2 regions of the Sinorhizobium prairiense genome follow, and region 1 is predicted to be linked to the other one. Evidence: predicted binding sites of a transcription regulator. Region 1 holds the regulator's gene; the other holds the start of a gene.

Region 1 (7,899 bases):
ATTTCTGCGCGTGCAGCCGGTTCTCGGCTTCGTCGAAGACCACCGACTGCGGGCCGTCGATGACCTCATCGGTCACTTCCTCGCCGCGGTGCGCCGGCAGGCAATGCATGAACAGCGCGTCGGGCGCTGCATGCTTCATCAGTGCGCCGTTGACCTGGTAGGGCTGGAAGACGTTGTGACCGCGGGCGCGATGTTCCTGGTTCATCGAGATCCAGGTGTCGGTGACGACGCAGTGTGCGCCGGCAACCGCCTGCTCCGCCTCGTGGCTGAGCAGGATCTCGGCCCCGTTGTTGCGCGCCCAGTTCAGGAACTTGTCATGCGGTTCGGAGCCGAGCGGCACGGCCATGTTCATGCGGTAGCCGAAGCGCGCCGAGCCTTCGATCAGCGAGTGAAGCACGTTGTTGCCGTCGCCGGTCCAGGCGATCGTCTTGCCCTTGACCGGTCCCCGGTGCTCCTCGAAAGTCATGATATCGGCCATGATCTGGCACGGGTGCGTATCGTCGGTGAGCCCGTTGATGACCGGCACGGTCGCATGCTCCGCCATTTCCAGAAGCCGGCGGTGATCGGTCGTGCGGATCATGATCGCGTCGACATAGCGCGACAGGACCTTCGCCGTATCGCCGATCGTCTCCGCCCGGCCGAGCTGCATTTCCGTACCCGACAGAAACAGCGTCTCGCCGCCGAGCTGGCGCATGCCGACATCGAAGGAAACACGCGTGCGGGTGGACGGCTTCTCGAAGATCATCGCGAGCATCTTGCCGGCAAGCGGCTTCTCGGCAGTCCCTGCCTTGGTCGCCGACTTGCGGACGCGGGCATCGTCGATGATGGTCCTGAGGTCGGTGGCCGTCATGGCCGAGAGATCGAGGAAGTGTCTGGTCATACTGCCTTGTTTCCTGTCGTAGAATCCGTTTGTCGGCCCCGCCCGGGCCGGATCGATCCGAAACGTCGGGGCATTCAAGCCGCGGCGTTGCCGCTCTTGCCACTCACCGCCTCCGCGGCGCGTTCGAGCCGTGCCAGTCCTTCGCGCGCCTCCGCGGGGGTGGTGATCAGCGGCGGCAACAGGCGCAGCACGTTTTCGCCGGCCGGGACGACGAGCAGCTTCTCGGCGCGGATCGCCTTCAAAAGGTCCGCGGAGGGCACCTTGGCCTTGATGCCGAGCATCAGCCCGTCGCCGCGGATTTCCTCGATCACGTCCGGAAAACGATCCTTCAGCGAAGCGAGCCCCTGACGGAAGACGAGAGCAACCTCGCGCACCTGATCGAGGAAGCCTTCGGCGAGAACGACGTCGAGCACGGCATTTCCGACCGCCATTGCGAGCGGGTTGCCGCCATAGGTCGACCCGTGCGTGCCCGCCACCATGCCGGCGGCCGCCGCTTCCGTCGCAAGGCAAGCGCCGAGCGGGAAGCCGCCGCCGATGCCCTTGGCTACGGCCATGATATCCGGTTTGATGCCAGCCCATTCATGGGCGAAGAGCTTGCCGGTCCGGCCGACACCGGACTGGACCTCGTCGAGGATCAGAAGCAGGCCGAACTCGTCGCAAAGTTCGCGCAGCCCCTGCATGAATTCCTTCGATGCCGGCCGAATGCCGCCCTCGCCCTGGATCGGCTCGACGAGGATCGCCGCGGTTTCTTCATTGATCGCGTTCTTGACCGCCGCGATATCGCCGAAGGGGACCTGATAGAAGCCCGGCGCCTTCGGCCCGAAGCCCTCGATGTATTTCTGCTGTCCGCCGGCGGCGATCGTTGCGAGCGTGCGGCCGTGGAAAGCACCTTCGAAGGTGATGACGTGGAACTTCTCGACGTGCCCCTTGGCGAAGTGATAGCGCCGCGCCGTCTTGATCGCACATTCGAGCGCTTCCGCACCGGAATTGGTGAAGAACACCCGATCGGCGAAGGTCACCTGGGTCAGCCTCCGGGCAAGGCTTTCCTGCCCCGAAATCTCGTAGAGATTGGACAGATGCCAGACCTTGTCGGCCTGCGCCTTCAGCGCCTCGACGAGATGAGGATGGGCATGGCCGAGCGAGTTTACGGCGACACCGGCAGCGAAATCGAGATAGCGCGTGCCGTCTTCGGCGATCAGCCAAACGCCTTCACCTCGTTCGAAACGCAACGGCGCGCGCAGATAGGTGTCGTAAAGCGGCGTGGTTGCGGCCATGTCGAGCTCTCCTTCATTCCGGCGGCACGGACCATTCGGCCCGATAAAAATCAAAAATGCCGCCTTGCGGCGGCGACAGGCACTATTCCCATTTCGCACCGCGATGTCAACAAAACCAAGGTTTGCAGGCGCTTTGCGGATGCCGATTCCGAAGCACGAAAAAATCGCACTCTGGGACTTGCAAAAATGCAACGCTCCGACAGCAAGTTGGGGAAAACCGCGAAATCGATTCGGCGCGATTCCGGCGACTCTTGCCACGGAGTCACCCTGCCGGTAGGTTAACATTCAATTACTAGACGCATGCGGCGGACCTAGTCACCAAAAGTATTATCGCGTTGAATCTTCGGGTTTTTCCCGGAGAGCGGTGACGGATTCCGCCATCCCAACGCCGAGAACGGGGAGTGCAGAGATGAACTGGACTGACGAGCGGGTCGAGAAACTGAAGAAGCTGTGGTCGGAGGGCCTGAGCGCCAGCCAGATCGCGGCGCAGTTGGGCGGCGTCAGCCGCAACGCGGTCATCGGAAAGGTTCATCGGCTGAGCCTGCCCGGGCGCGCCAAGGCCGGCGGAAGCACGACCGCTGCAGCCCGGCCCAAACGGGCGACGTCTGCCCCGCGCGCACCGAACTATGCTGCGCGTTCCGTAACACGCACCGTGACCCGCACGGCCGGTGCGACCGCGCTCAAGGAAGAGCTCGCAGTCGACCTGGAAATGGACCAGGAGCTGCAGATCGACAGGAACATCGTCCTGCCGATGTCGCGGCGGCTGGAGCTCACGGAGCTTACCGAACGCACCTGCAAGTGGCCGATCGGCGACCCGCTCAAGGAAGAGTTCCACTTCTGCGGCAACGACTTCCCGGAAGCCTCTCCCTATTGCACCTTCCATGCCCGGCTGGCCTACCAGCCCTCTGCCGAGCGCCGGCGCATGCGCTGAGGCGCCTTGCTCATCCCGCTCTGGATGCACGACGAAAATCGGGGCCGGAAAGGCCCCTTTTTCTTTGCCGTGCCGCAAGCCGGCACGGGCGGCAGCGACCTTCAGCCTCAGCTCTCCAGCGAATAGCCAGCGCCGCGCACCGTCCGGATGACGTCCGGCATGTTGGAAAAGTTCAGCGCCTTGCGCAGCCGCCCGACATGAACGTCCACGGTCCGTTCGTCGACATAGATGTCGTGTCCCCAGACACCGTCCAGGAGCTGTGAACGGGAGAAGACGCGCCCCGGTGAGGACATTAGAAATTCCAGCAGCCGGAACTCCGTTGGGCCAAGGCGCACTTCGCGACTGCGTCGGTGGACGCGGTGCGTCTCCCGGTCGAGCTCGATATCGCCGCAGCGCAGGAGCGTCGACAGAACCTCGGGCTTGGCGCGCCTGAGCATCGCCTTGACCCTCGCCATCAGTTCCGGCGTCGAGAAGGGCTTGACGACGTAATCGTCGGCGCCGGTGGCAAGGCCCCGCACGCGCTCGCTTTCCTCGCCGCGCGCGGTCAGCATGATGATCGGCAGACGCTCCGTTTCCGGCCGCTGGCGCAGCCTGCGGCAGAGCTCGATACCGGAAACCCCGGGCAACATCCAATCGAGGATGAGAAGGTCGGGCAGGCGCTCCTGCAGGCGGATCTCCGCCTCGTCGCCGCGAAGGATCGTATCGACCTCGAAGCCTTCCGCCTCGAGATTGTAGCGCAGGAGAACGCTCAGGGCTTCCTCGTCTTCGACTACGGCAATCTTCGGCAACATTCAGTAGGACTCCTTCCTACGCACGACAGCCGTCATGCCGCCGCGCACGGTGGTAGGCCGCGCCGAGGCGGCCAGAACAATTCTGCATAGGCACCGGATGCCGGGCGATCTCAGTCCGTCACGGAACCCAATGTCGACGTCATGTCGTCCTTCGGCCGTTCGCCCTGCGGCTGGGCGCCTGTCGCCATATAGTAGATCGTTTCGGCGATATTGGTCGCGTGATCGCCGATACGCTCGATGTTCTTGGCGCAGAAAAGAAGATGCGTGCACGGCGTGATGTTGCGCGGATCTTCCATCATATAGGTCAGCAGTTCCCGGAACAGGGACGTGTAGATCGCATCGATCTCTTCATCGCGTTCGCGAATGCTGTTCGCCTTTTCCGGCGAACGGGACGCGTAGACGTCCAGGACTTCCTTCAACTGAACGAGCGCGAGCTCAGCCAGGTGTTCGAGGCCGCGCGCAAGCTTGCGCGGTATGCCTGAACCGGCCACGGCAATCACCCGCTTTGCGGTGTTCTTGCCGAGGTCGCCCACGCGCTCCAGGTCCGCGGCGATGCGGATCGAACCCATGATCTCCCGAAGATCCGAGGCCATGGGCTGGCGTTTGGCAATAGTGACGATCGCCTTTTCGCCGATCTGCCGTTCCGCGTCGTCCAGAATGGTGTCGTCGGAAATCACCTTCTGGGCCAGGGCGAGATCGGAATTGACGAGCGCACGGACGGAGTCCGCGACCATCTGCTCGGCGAGACCGCCCATCTCGGAGATGCGGCGCGTGAGATACTTCAACTCTTCGTCGAAGGCGGACATGATGTGTGCGTGAGACATATTCGTTTCCTCGGGGGACGCGCTGTTCTGAATGGGCCTCGTTCGGTCTTAACCGGGAGGGACGGAAAAGCGCCGCCCCTCTCCGGCCATCAGCCGAAGCGGCCCATGATGTAGTCCTGGGTGCGCTGATCGTCCGGGTTGGTGAACATTTTATCGGTATCGTTCTCCTCGACGAGATTGCCGAGATGGAACATGGCCGTGCGCTGCGACACGCGCGCCGCCTGCTGCATCGAGTGGGTGACGATCACGATCGTGAAATTCGCACGCAATTCGTGGATGAGTTCCTCGACTTTCGCGGTCGCGATGGGATCGAGCGCCGAGCAGGGCTCGTCCATCAGAATGACTTCCGGGCTGACGGCAACGGCGCGGGCGATGCAGAGGCGCTGCTGCTGGCCGCCGGAAAGCCCGGTGCCCGGCTCCTGCAGCCGATCCTTCACCTCGTTCCAGAGCCCGGCCTTCTGAAGGCTCGTTTCCACGACCTCGTCGAGCTCGGTCTTGGTGCGTGCCAGGCCATGGATGCGCGGGCCGTAGGAGACATTGTCGTAGATCGACTTCGGGAACGGATTGGGTTTCTGGAACACCATGCCCACGCGGGCACGCAATTCCACCACGTCGATCGACGGATCGTAGATATCGTCCTCGTCGAGCGTGATCTTGCCCGTGACGCGGCAGTTCTCGATCGTGTCGTTCATGCGGTTCAAAGTGCGCAGAAACGTCGATTTGCCGCAACCGGACGGACCGATCAGCGCCGTGACCGTGTTCTCGCGGATATTGAGGTTGACGTCGAAGAGCGCACGCTTTTCGCCGTAATAGACCGACACATCGTTGCCGATCATCTTGTAAGGCACCGTATTCATTTTCTGCTCAAGAGCCTTTTCGACTGCAGCTTCCGACATGATGTTCATAGTCCTTACCCCACTACCAGCGACGCTCAAAGCGACGCCGCAAGAGAATTGCGCCGAGATTCATGAAGATGAGAAAGATCAGGAGAATGATGATCGCTCCGGACGTACGCTCGACGAAGGCACGTTCTGCCTCGTTCGCCCACATGTAGATCTGCACCGGCAGCGCCGTGGATGGCTCCAGCGGCGACCCCGGAAAGTCGACCACGAAGGCGACCATGCCGATCAGAAGCAGCGGCGCCGTTTCGCCCAGCGCATGGGCGAGGCCAATGATCGTGCCGGTCAGGATGCCGGGCATGGCAAGCGGCAGCACGTGATGGAAGATGGTCTGCATCTTCGATGCGCCCAGGCCGAGTGCGGCGGAGCGGATCGACGGCGGCACTGCCTTCAGGGCCGCCCGGGTAGCGATGATGATGGTCGGTAGCGTCATCAGCGTCAGCACGAAGGCGCCGACGAGTGCTGCCGAGCGCGGCATGCCCGCGAAGTTGATGAAGACGGCAAGCCCGAGGAGGCCGTAGACAATGGACGGTACGGCCGCCAGGTTGTTGATGTTCACCTCGATCAGGTCCGTCAGCCGGTTTTTCGGCGCGAACTCCTCGAGATAGATGGAGGCGGCGACGCCGATCGGCAGCGACAGCACGAGCACGATCAGCATCATGTAGAGCGAGCCGAGAAGGGCCACGCCGACACCCGCCGCTTCAGGCCGGCTCGATGCGCCGAAGGTGAAGATGCCGGTGTTGAAGCTCTTCTTGAGCACGCCGGCCTCGGCAAGCTGGTTCATCCACGCGACCTGCGCATCCTTCACCTTGCGTTTGGCTTCGTCGACCGACAGGTCGATCTGGCCCTTGAAGGCGGAGTCGATGTTCGCCTCGGCAAGCAGCGTGACGGGAACCGTCCTGCCGATCACCGACGGATCGGCGACGACGATGTCACGCAGTTGCGTCCGGGCGCTGGCGGAGACCATATCGGTCGCCTGCTTCACCAGCGGCCGCTTCGACGGATCGAGGCCGAGCTGCTTGACCAGAGCCTCCCGCACGAGCAGCGGATAGTTGGCGGTATAGAGCCGCTTCGGATCGGACGCCCGTTCGTTCTTCGGATCGATCACCTTCTCGGAAAACTCGATCGGCAACGTGATCGTCGTCTGCTGGAAGGCGGTATAGCCCTTCGAAACGACGCTCCAGAGGAGAACCGCGAGGAAGAACAGACCGATGGCGATGGCGCTGATTCCGAAGGCACGGAAGCGGCGCTCCGCGGCATAGCGGCGCTTGATGCCGATATCGCGTCGGCTTGCGGCAGGTCGGGTGGAGACCCTTACCGTCGGGGAGGCAAATTCGGTCATTCGTACTGTTCCCGATATTTGCGCACGATGTAGAGCGCGTAGATGTTGAGGCCGAGCGTGATGACGAAGAGCGTGATGCCGAGCGCAAAGGCGACCAGCGTCTGCGGCGAGGTGAACTCGAGGTCGCCCGTCAGCTGATTCACGATCTTGACCGTCACCGTGGTCATCGGCTCGAGGGGGTTCAATTGCATGCGCGCCGCGACGCCGGCAGCGAGCACGACGATCATCGTCTCGCCCACCGCGCGCGAGGCCGTCAAAAGCAGCGCCCCGACGATGCCGGGAAGTGCTGCAGGCAGGATCACCTTCTTCACCGTTTCCGAGCGCGTCGCACCGAGACCGAGAGAACCGTCACGCAGCGCCCGCGGCACCTGGGTGATGATGTCGTCGGACAACGACGAAACGAACGGGATGAGCATGATGCCCATGACGATGCCGGCGGTGATGACGCTCTGGGCCTGAATGAAGTTCTGGTAGTTGCCGGTGACGAGACCGTTCAGTTGCGCGGAGATGTCGCGCAGGAAAGGCCCGACGGTGACCAGCGCGAAGAAGCCGTAGACGATCGTCGGGATGCCGGCGAGCACCTCCAGAAGAGGCTTGGCTGTGGAACGCAGCCGCGGGCTCGCATACTCGGCCATGTAGATGGCGGCGAAAAGCCCGATCGGCACCGCGAAAAGCATCGCCACGAAGGCGATATACAGGGTGCCGGCAAGGAGCGGCAGCAGGCCGAACTGGCCGGAGGCGCCGCCGCTTCCGGCCGCAGCGAAGCGCGGATCCCAGACCGTGCCGAAGAAGAACTCGAAGGGCGAGACCATGGTGAAGAAGCGGCCCGCCTCCGAGAGCATCGAGGCGACGATGCCGACCGTCGTCAGAATGGCTATGGAAGAGGCGAAGATGAGCGAGCCGAGCATGACGCGCTCCACCCGATTGCGGGCACGGAAACGGACGTCGATATTGCGGA
Region 2 (7,899 bases), 600 kb from region 1:
GGGCACGCGCCGGTCCGCAGACATGCGCTTTACCGAAAGACCCTGGATCGGGTTGCCGCCGACGCGTTCGCCGGTCGTCTGATCCTGCGTCGTCATGATGCACCGGGCGCAGGGCTTTACGAGATCGAAGGTAATCCCGGCAATCTCCAGGCTCTCCCAGAAGTCCTCGGCCCAGGCCTCGTCGCAATCGATGACGATATTGGTGCGGAAGCGCTCCATGCCGACCGGCTCCTGCCCCTTTTCCATCAGGGTGCGGTTGAGGTCGGCGAGCGAGCCCGTTGTCGTAATCAGAACCGGGAAGCCGTCGGCGAATGCGACGGGGGCCGCCGCTCCCGCCCATTCGGCGCCGACGAAGCGCTCGGCCTCATCGTCCATGCGGACGAGCTTGACGGGGCGGCCGAACCAGCCGGACAGCATGTCGTTTGCAGCACCCCCGGCGACAGCCGCATTGACGTCGCTCGACCAGACCCGGACATCGAGGCGGTCATTCGGGTCGAAGCGAACGGAAAGCTCCTTGCCGTTCATCCGCAGGCGCACACCGCCGGCGACATGCTCCGCCTCCACCTGCGCAAGCGCCTGCAGCTCGCGCTGTGTGATAAAATGTCCGTCGGGCGCGACCAGCATGAAGCGCCGGTCGCCGGCGAGCCCATCGAGATTGACGGTAACGGCCGTTTGCGGCACCGCGCGACCGCTCTTCAGGGGATGGATGTTCAGGCCGGTCACTTGCATGTCAATTTTCCGAATTCAGAAATCGGTTCAGGCCGTTGCCAATCTGATTCACCGGGACGTGCCAACCCATTGAAGCTTTTAGATTTCATCCAGCATCATGGCAAGCACGCCGCGAAGCCGCTCCTGCCGCTCGACGGCCAGCCGCCGCCCCGCCGCGGTCTGGAAATCCTTCGCCAGGCGGAAGAGCTTCGCCTCGAAATGGTCGATCGCGAAAGCCTTGTCGTCGAGCGGCCGGGCTTCGGCCAGGGGATCGAGGGGATCATAAAGCGCGCTGTTCATGCGCCCGGCGATGTAAAAGCAGCGGGCAGCGCCGACCATGCCGATGGCATCGAGCCGATCGGCATCCTGCAGGATCTGCGCCTCCAGCGTTTCCGGCGGCAGATTGGCCGAAAAGCTGTGTGTCAGAACGGCGTGGGCGACGGATGTGATATCGGCCGCACTCCAGCCGAGCCTCTCGAGGATTTCGGACGCCTTTTCGGCCGCCAGCCGAGAAGCCGCTGCACGCCGTGGGGAATTTTCTCGACCGACACGCAGTCGTGCAGCAGCACGGCGGCGGCCAGCAGGCGGGTGTTGCCACCCTCCTCCGACTGGATGCGGAGAGCGTTTTTCCAGACTCGGATGAGATGCGAGGCGTCATGGGAACCATCGTCCGCGGCGAAGGCATGCGGGAGGAGTTCGCCGGCGAGCCGGTCATGGGGTGCGAAGGCGGCCGCGAGTGCAGGAAGTCGGCTCATGCGCGGTGAGCCCCGTTGCCAGCGCTGCTCGACAATATCTTCTGGTAGAAGAGCCCGATACCGATCAGTACCGCCCCCAGGCCGATGAAGGACAGCGCCCGCAGAAAGCCTTCGAGATTGGACATGTCGACCAGGAATACCTTGAGCACGGCGATGAAGACCAGCACCGCCGAGGCGATACGGATGCTCTTGGCATTCATGCGTGAGCCGACCACGAGAAGCAGCACGCCGAGAACCAGCCAGACCACCGAATAGGTGTAGGTCTCACCCTGCAGGAAGCCCTTCCAATCGGCGACGTTCTGCCCTTGCCAGAAACGGCGCACACTGAGGCTCGCCCAGGCGAAGGCGAGAACGGCGCCACTGACGGCGAGCGCCGCCACATAGGGCAGCGGGCGACGGCCCCGCGCATACCGGGCAAGCCCCGCATAGCCGATGGCGGGGAGCAGATACCCGATGAGGAGCAGATCGAAGAAGGGAACGCTTCCAAGCAGTTCGCCGCTGAAATACGGGTTCAGGCCGACGAGGTGGGCGGCAAGCACGGAAAGCATCGACAGGACCCCGAGCGCCATGCCGCCATAGCGGAACACCGGACTCGGCGACCTCCCGTCGAGGGTCATGAATATCCCGGAGGCGCCGATCGCGAGAAGCGTGTAGATCGCCTGCTCACCGAGTGTCGGGACGGAACTGTCGAGCACGCCGCGGTTCATCGCGTGGCGAACGAGGATCGCGACCGTCAGAAGGACGAAAAGGCTCGCCAGCGCCTGCAGCAGGTTGCGCACCCGCACATCCGGCAAGGTCCTCAGGAAATAGGCGGAGGCGACGAGCAACAGCGCCGGGATGCCGTAGCCCGGGAGCAGCGCATTGAAGACCGGCACCGTTCCGAGGCTGCCCGGCCCGACGATCGTCGGCTCCCAGGCGATCCGCGCGAGAACGACGACCGCGCCGGCGACCGTCACCCAGGGAAGAACCGGCCAGGAGCGAAGACGCGTCGCGAAGCTGTATGCGGCCCCGAGGAAGGCGATCGCCAGTGTCGTCACCAGGCCGTCGGTCCAGGCGTGAAGCCCGATGACGAGAAGACCGAAGGAGCCGAGCGCCAGCAGACCGCCGGGAACGTCGGCTTCCCCCGCCTCTGTGCCGCGGCGATCGAGCCATTCGACCAGCGCGAGAAGGAACAGCCCGCCGGCGAAGGCGGCGAGGCCATGCGGCAGGTCGAAGGTGAAATTGCCCGTCATCAGGAACGACATGGCCAGAAGCGCATTTGGCACTGCCGCGGCGAGACCTGCCCAAAGAACGACGAATGGCCGATTCCCCGCCGGGCGCCGGGCAAGCACGAGGGCGCCGAAGAGGACGAAGAGCGCCGAAAGTATCATGGCGCTCAGCATGGCCGTGCGGCCAGGGACGACGATCTCGGGCGGCAAATCGGCCAAAGACGGATCGAGATAGGACAGAACACCACTGAGCGCAGTCAAGCTCCAGGTGCCTGCGATGGCACCGAAGGCGGCGAGCAGTGCCCCATAGACCGCGTTTGGACGCAAGGAGCCTGCAGCGGCAAGCGCCGCGACGACGACCACGAATTCGGTCACCGGGAAACGCTGGGCGTCGACGGTCGGGCTGATGAACAGCAGCGCGAGAACGGCTGCGACGATCGCCGCCGAGATGGAGATGGCAAGTCGGGGCGGCTTGAAGAGCCGCTCCCAGGCGCCCGCCGCCGGCGCTCCGCTCGGCTCCGCGTCCCGGTCGCCGAGGCCCGGCCAGATCAGTGCGACACCGGCGATCATCACCAGGAGCGCGAAGGTAACCGGAGGCGCCTCGAAAGGCGTCGCGAGCGCTACATAGGCAAGGCCCCAGAGGCCGAGGCCGGCATTGGCAAGCGTCGGAACGACCGACCAGCGGCGCAGACGCGACGCGGCAAGCGTGGCGAGCCATGCGGCCGCAAGGAAGCCGAACAACACCCAGGGGCGCGGCTCTCCGCTGGAGACGAACAGGGGCGTCAGAAGCGATGCGAGAAGACCGAGGCCGGCAAATGCCTGACCGTGCAGCAGCGACAGCCCCACCGTCGCAAGCGAAATCACCGCCAGCAGAATGAAAGCGGCTGCAGTGCCGATGAAGCCGTAGATGCCATAGGCGGCATAGACGACGCCAAACAGGGTGACGGCGCCGGCAGCGGTCAGAACGCCCGGTATCATCGCGTTGCGGAAGCGGTCCGCGACAGCAGGCACGGCGCGCCGGCGGATCACCTCGCCTGTTGCTCCGAGCGCGACCCCGAAGAGAGCGGCGAGGGTCAAGCGGACCGTGGGGCTCAGCAAGCCGGCATCGATCGAATACTGCACGAGGAAATAGCCGCCGAGCGCCAAGGCGAGCCCCCCGACCCAGACCGGCCACCTCCCGCCGATCCGGCTCTCCAGGCTCTCGGTCCGCGCTGCCGCAGCCGAGGGTACCGCCGGTGGCGCGGCCTCCTCGTCGAGGCTTTCGGCAGCACCCCTGGTTTCGTCAGCAACGGTGTGAGCGTCCTGCCGCGCCCGCGCCCATGGACCGTCGGCCATCGCCTCGGGCTCGGCAGCCTTCGCAACGTCAGCCTCAGTCCTCACGGATTCGATATCCGGGGAGCCCTGTTCCGTCGACTCTCTCCCGAGCCGCGCGATCTCCGCCTTCAGGCTCTCGATTTCACGGTCAAGGCGCTCGGCCGTCCGGCGGCCGCCGAGGAAAGCAACGAGCGCCATCACGAAGGCTAGAAGAGCTATGGCCTCGAGCATCAGTTCCCCCGGCATCACGATCAGGATCGATTCGGACAACGTTAGCGCGAAACGGGCGCCGAAAATATCCTGCGGAAGATATCCGCGGATTTATGGAGCCGTGGGGAGCGTCGCGGCATCGCGACCCTCTGCAGCAATCTCTTCATCCAATTGTCGCAGAGCTGTCATGAACTCGCTGATAAAGCGAGACCGGGACGCCCGGGAGATCGGGCGCGTCTACCGTCTCAATGGGGAGAATTGCCATGGACAAATATCTCGGCCTTGCCGAAGAAACCGAATTCAAGACGCTGACGGAGCGCAGGGAAGAACTGGAAGACGTCGGTCATAACTGTTCCACCAACCCGACCATGGGCGACATCATCAATCGCCGCTTCTCGCGCCGGTCGTTCATCGGCGGCTCTCTGGCCGTGGCTGCCATATCCACAACGGTCAGCCCCCTCGCCCTGCTGACGGCTGACGAAGCGCGGGCAAACGGCGAAGCGTCGCGATTCGCCTTCAAGGAGATCGAAGCCGGTGTCGACGAGACCCATCATGTTGCCGAGGGTTACGACGCCGACATCCTGCTGCGCTGGGGCGACAAGGTCTTTGCCGACAGCCCGGAATTCGACCCGCTGAACCAGACAGCCGAAGCCCAGAGCCGGCAGTTCGGCTACAACAACGACTATGTCGGCTTCATTCCGCTCGAAGGCAATCCGGACCACGGCCTGCTGGTCGTCAACCACGAATACACCAATGCCGAGATCATGTTCCCGAACTTCGCCCGCGTCGAAAAGGTGACGGAGGACGGCAAGGAGGAGGACAAGGTCGTGCTCGGCGAGTACACCAAGGACCTCGTCGATATCGAAATGGCCGCCCATGGCGGCACCGTCATCGAAATCCGCAAGGTCGACGGGAAATGGCAGCCGGTCCTCGACGGCAAGTACAACCGCCGCATCACGGCCACGACCGAGATGCAGCTTTCCGGCCCTGTTGCCGGCCACGAGCGGGTCAAGACCCCATCGGATCCGACCGGAAGGAAGGTCTTCGGCACCATCAACAATTGCGCCGGCGGCGTCACCGCCTGGGGCACCTACATGATGGCCGAGGAAAATTTCAACGGCTATTTCGGCGGCGAACTCGCCGAGGATCATCCGGAATTCAAGCAGATGAAGCGTGTCGGCGCGCCGGGCGGGCAGTATGAATGGTCGAAATTCTACGACCGCTTCGACGTATCCAAGGAGCCGAACGAAGCCAACCGCTTCGGCTGGGTGGTCGAGGTCGACCCGCTGGACCCCACCTCCGTCCCGAAGAAGCGCACCGCGATCGGACGCTTCAAGCACGAGGGCTGCGAGTCGATCGTCAACAGGGATGGCCGCGTCGTCCTCTACAGCGGCGACGACGAACGCTACGATTATGTCTACAAGTTCGTGACGAAAGGCACTTACAACCCGGACGACCGAGCGGCGAACATGGATCTCTTCGACGAAGGCACGCTCTACGTGGCGAAGTTCGACGAGGACGGCACGGTCACCTGGATGCCTCTCGTCCACGGCGAAGGGCCGCTGACGGCCGAGAACGGCTTCGCCTCCCAGGCCGACGTGCTGATCGACACCCGTTTTGCCGCCGATGCGCTCGGCGCGACCAAGATGGACCGGCCGGAAGACGTTCAGCCCAATCCGAAGACCGGCAAGGTCTATGTGATGCTGACCAACAACACGAAGCGCAAGGAGGACGAGATCGACGCCGCCAATCCGCGCGCCAAGAACGCCTTCGGCCACATCGTCGAAATTTCGGAAACCGACGGCGATTTCGCCTCGACGAAATCCCGCTGGGACGTCCTCCTGAAGTGCGGCGATCCGAGCGTCGCCGAGGTCGGTGCCTCCTTCTCCACCGCCACAACCAGGAACGGCTGGTTCGGCATGCCGGACAATTGCGCCATCGACGCCGATGGCCGTCTCTGGGTCTCGACCGATGGCAACAACGAAAAGGACACGGGGCGCACGGACGGCGTCTGGGCCGTGGAGACGGAAGGCGAAGACCGCGGCACCTCGAAGCTGTTCTTCCGGGTGCCGGTCGGTGCCGAAATGTGCGGCCCGAGCTTCAACCCGACGAGCGACACCTTCTTCCTCGCGGTTCAGCACCCGGGCGATGCCGGTCTCGCAACCTACGAGAAGCCGGCGACGCGCTGGCCGGATTTCCGCGACGACATGCCGGTGCGCCCGGCCGTCGTCGCCGTCACCAAGCAGGGTGGCGGCAAGATCGGCTGAAGCGTTTCGGAGCGCCACACCCTCTGCGACCTCCCATCCCTGTGCCCGTCACAGGGATGGGAGAAAAAGGCATCCGCCACCCGTCGCCACCGCGGTCGCCTTCTCAAAAACGCTCAAGCCTCCGACGATGCGGCCTTCAGCGCCTTCAGCGTCGCATGGACGAACCCGTCCCGCGCCGACGCGGCGTCGACGCCCCGCGGCTCGTAAACATGGCGGTTGAGGAAATAGGCGGTAAGGCGGAAGGCGGCGGCAAGGCTTTCGTGATCGGCAGCTCTGCTTCCTCCCGATAGGAAGTCCGGGAGGGCGAGCATGCGGTCGGCGTAAGGGGCACCCGCTTCGCGGCAGATCGCGCGGCCCGATTTCGGCGATACGAAGACAAGGTCGCTTTGCGCACCCGTCGCCCCACATTGAGAAAGATCCAGGCCGAAGCCGAGATCGTTCAGCACCGCGAGTTCGAAGCGCACGAACAATTCGCCGGCATCTGCCGGGTCCTGGAGGTGATCGACGATGACGGCGAGCGCCTCGTAGAGATGGGGATGCGGGTCGCGCTCCGGCAGGAGCCGCAAGAGTGCGCCGATCGCCTGAATTCCGTAGACGGAAGTCGCCGTCTCGATCAGCCTCGCCGCGCGCAATTGCAGCGGCTCGACGCGGAATTCGCCGAGATGCTCGTCCAGCCTCGCCCGCCAGCTCACCTCCACGGAATTGCCCGGCTGCAGCACCGGCTGCATCGCACGCGAGCGGCCCGAGCGCACGAGCCCGAGATGCCGCCCGTGCCCGGGCGTCATCACCTCCGCGATGACAGAGCTCTCGCCATGCCGCCGGATGCCGAGAATTATGGCTTCATCGCTCCATTGCATGAAAAAGGCATACACCCGCCGCCGAAACCGGAGCAAGCGAAGAAACGCGCCCGGTTTCGAGCCTTGTCCGGTGCGGCGGAAACAAACTGTAGCCTTTCCGCTACACTTGCCGTGCGCCGCAAATCTATTGTCGTTTTTGCCGCATTGCGACGCCTTTCAATGCGGGTTGCGAGGTCTTAGACGTGCCTCCTCAAGAATGAAAGTCAGCAGGAACAATTCGACTATGTGTGTGTCCGGGAATCGCGCCAGCCGTCTGATGCAGCTTTGCGCCGCTTTGGCCCTCTCCGCCGCGCTGGCGGGTTGCGTGAGCAGCAACCAGCCGGTCCGGCCGAAAGGGCCGGATCCCTATTTCGTGGCAATGTATGGGGCGAAGCCGGATGAGACGTTTCCGCTTCCGGCCACCGACATCAGCAAGGTCGAACCGCGTTTTCTGCGGCAACAGGTGCCTTACGTCACGCATGAGCCGCCGGGTACTGTCGTGATCGACACGGAAAACCGCTTTCTCTATCTCGTGCAGGGCGGAGGCATGGCGCTTCGTTACGGCATCGGCGTCGGCAAGGCCGGGCTGGAATTCGAGGGC

What was found. Region 1 encodes PhoB, which activates phosphate uptake and scavenging genes when phosphate is short. Its sites were predicted from a motif close to TGTCATNNANCTGTCAT; they were not measured.
Region 2: a site for PhoB is predicted at 4,368-4,384, ahead of N0Q91_RS12490 (PhoX family protein). Genes of this name have one in related genera too.

What each region holds. Positions count from the first base shown of each region.
Region 1 covers NZ_CP104131.1:2,629,408-2,637,306, forward strand. The annotation lists gene argF (ornithine carbamoyltransferase) at 1-880, opposite strand, end outside; gene N0Q91_RS15385 (aspartate aminotransferase family protein) at 955-2,154, opposite strand; gene N0Q91_RS15390 (GcrA family cell cycle regulator) at 2,564-3,085, shown strand; gene phoB (phosphate regulon transcriptional regulator PhoB) at 3,193-3,876, opposite strand; gene phoU (phosphate signaling complex protein PhoU) at 3,987-4,700, opposite strand; gene pstB (phosphate ABC transporter ATP-binding protein PstB) at 4,790-5,605, opposite strand; gene pstA (phosphate ABC transporter permease PstA) at 5,619-6,941, opposite strand; gene pstC (phosphate ABC transporter permease subunit PstC) at 6,938-7,899, opposite strand, start outside.
Region 2 covers NZ_CP104131.1:2,030,192-2,038,090, forward strand. The annotation lists partial or broken gene N0Q91_RS12475 (MOSC domain-containing protein) at 1-729, opposite strand, end outside; partial or broken gene N0Q91_RS12480 (HD domain-containing protein) at 808-1,463, opposite strand; gene N0Q91_RS12485 (DUF2339 domain-containing protein) at 1,460-4,216, opposite strand; gene N0Q91_RS12490 (PhoX family protein) at 4,459-6,462, shown strand; gene recO (DNA repair protein RecO) at 6,576-7,319, opposite strand; gene N0Q91_RS12500 (L,D-transpeptidase) at 7,543-7,899, shown strand, end outside.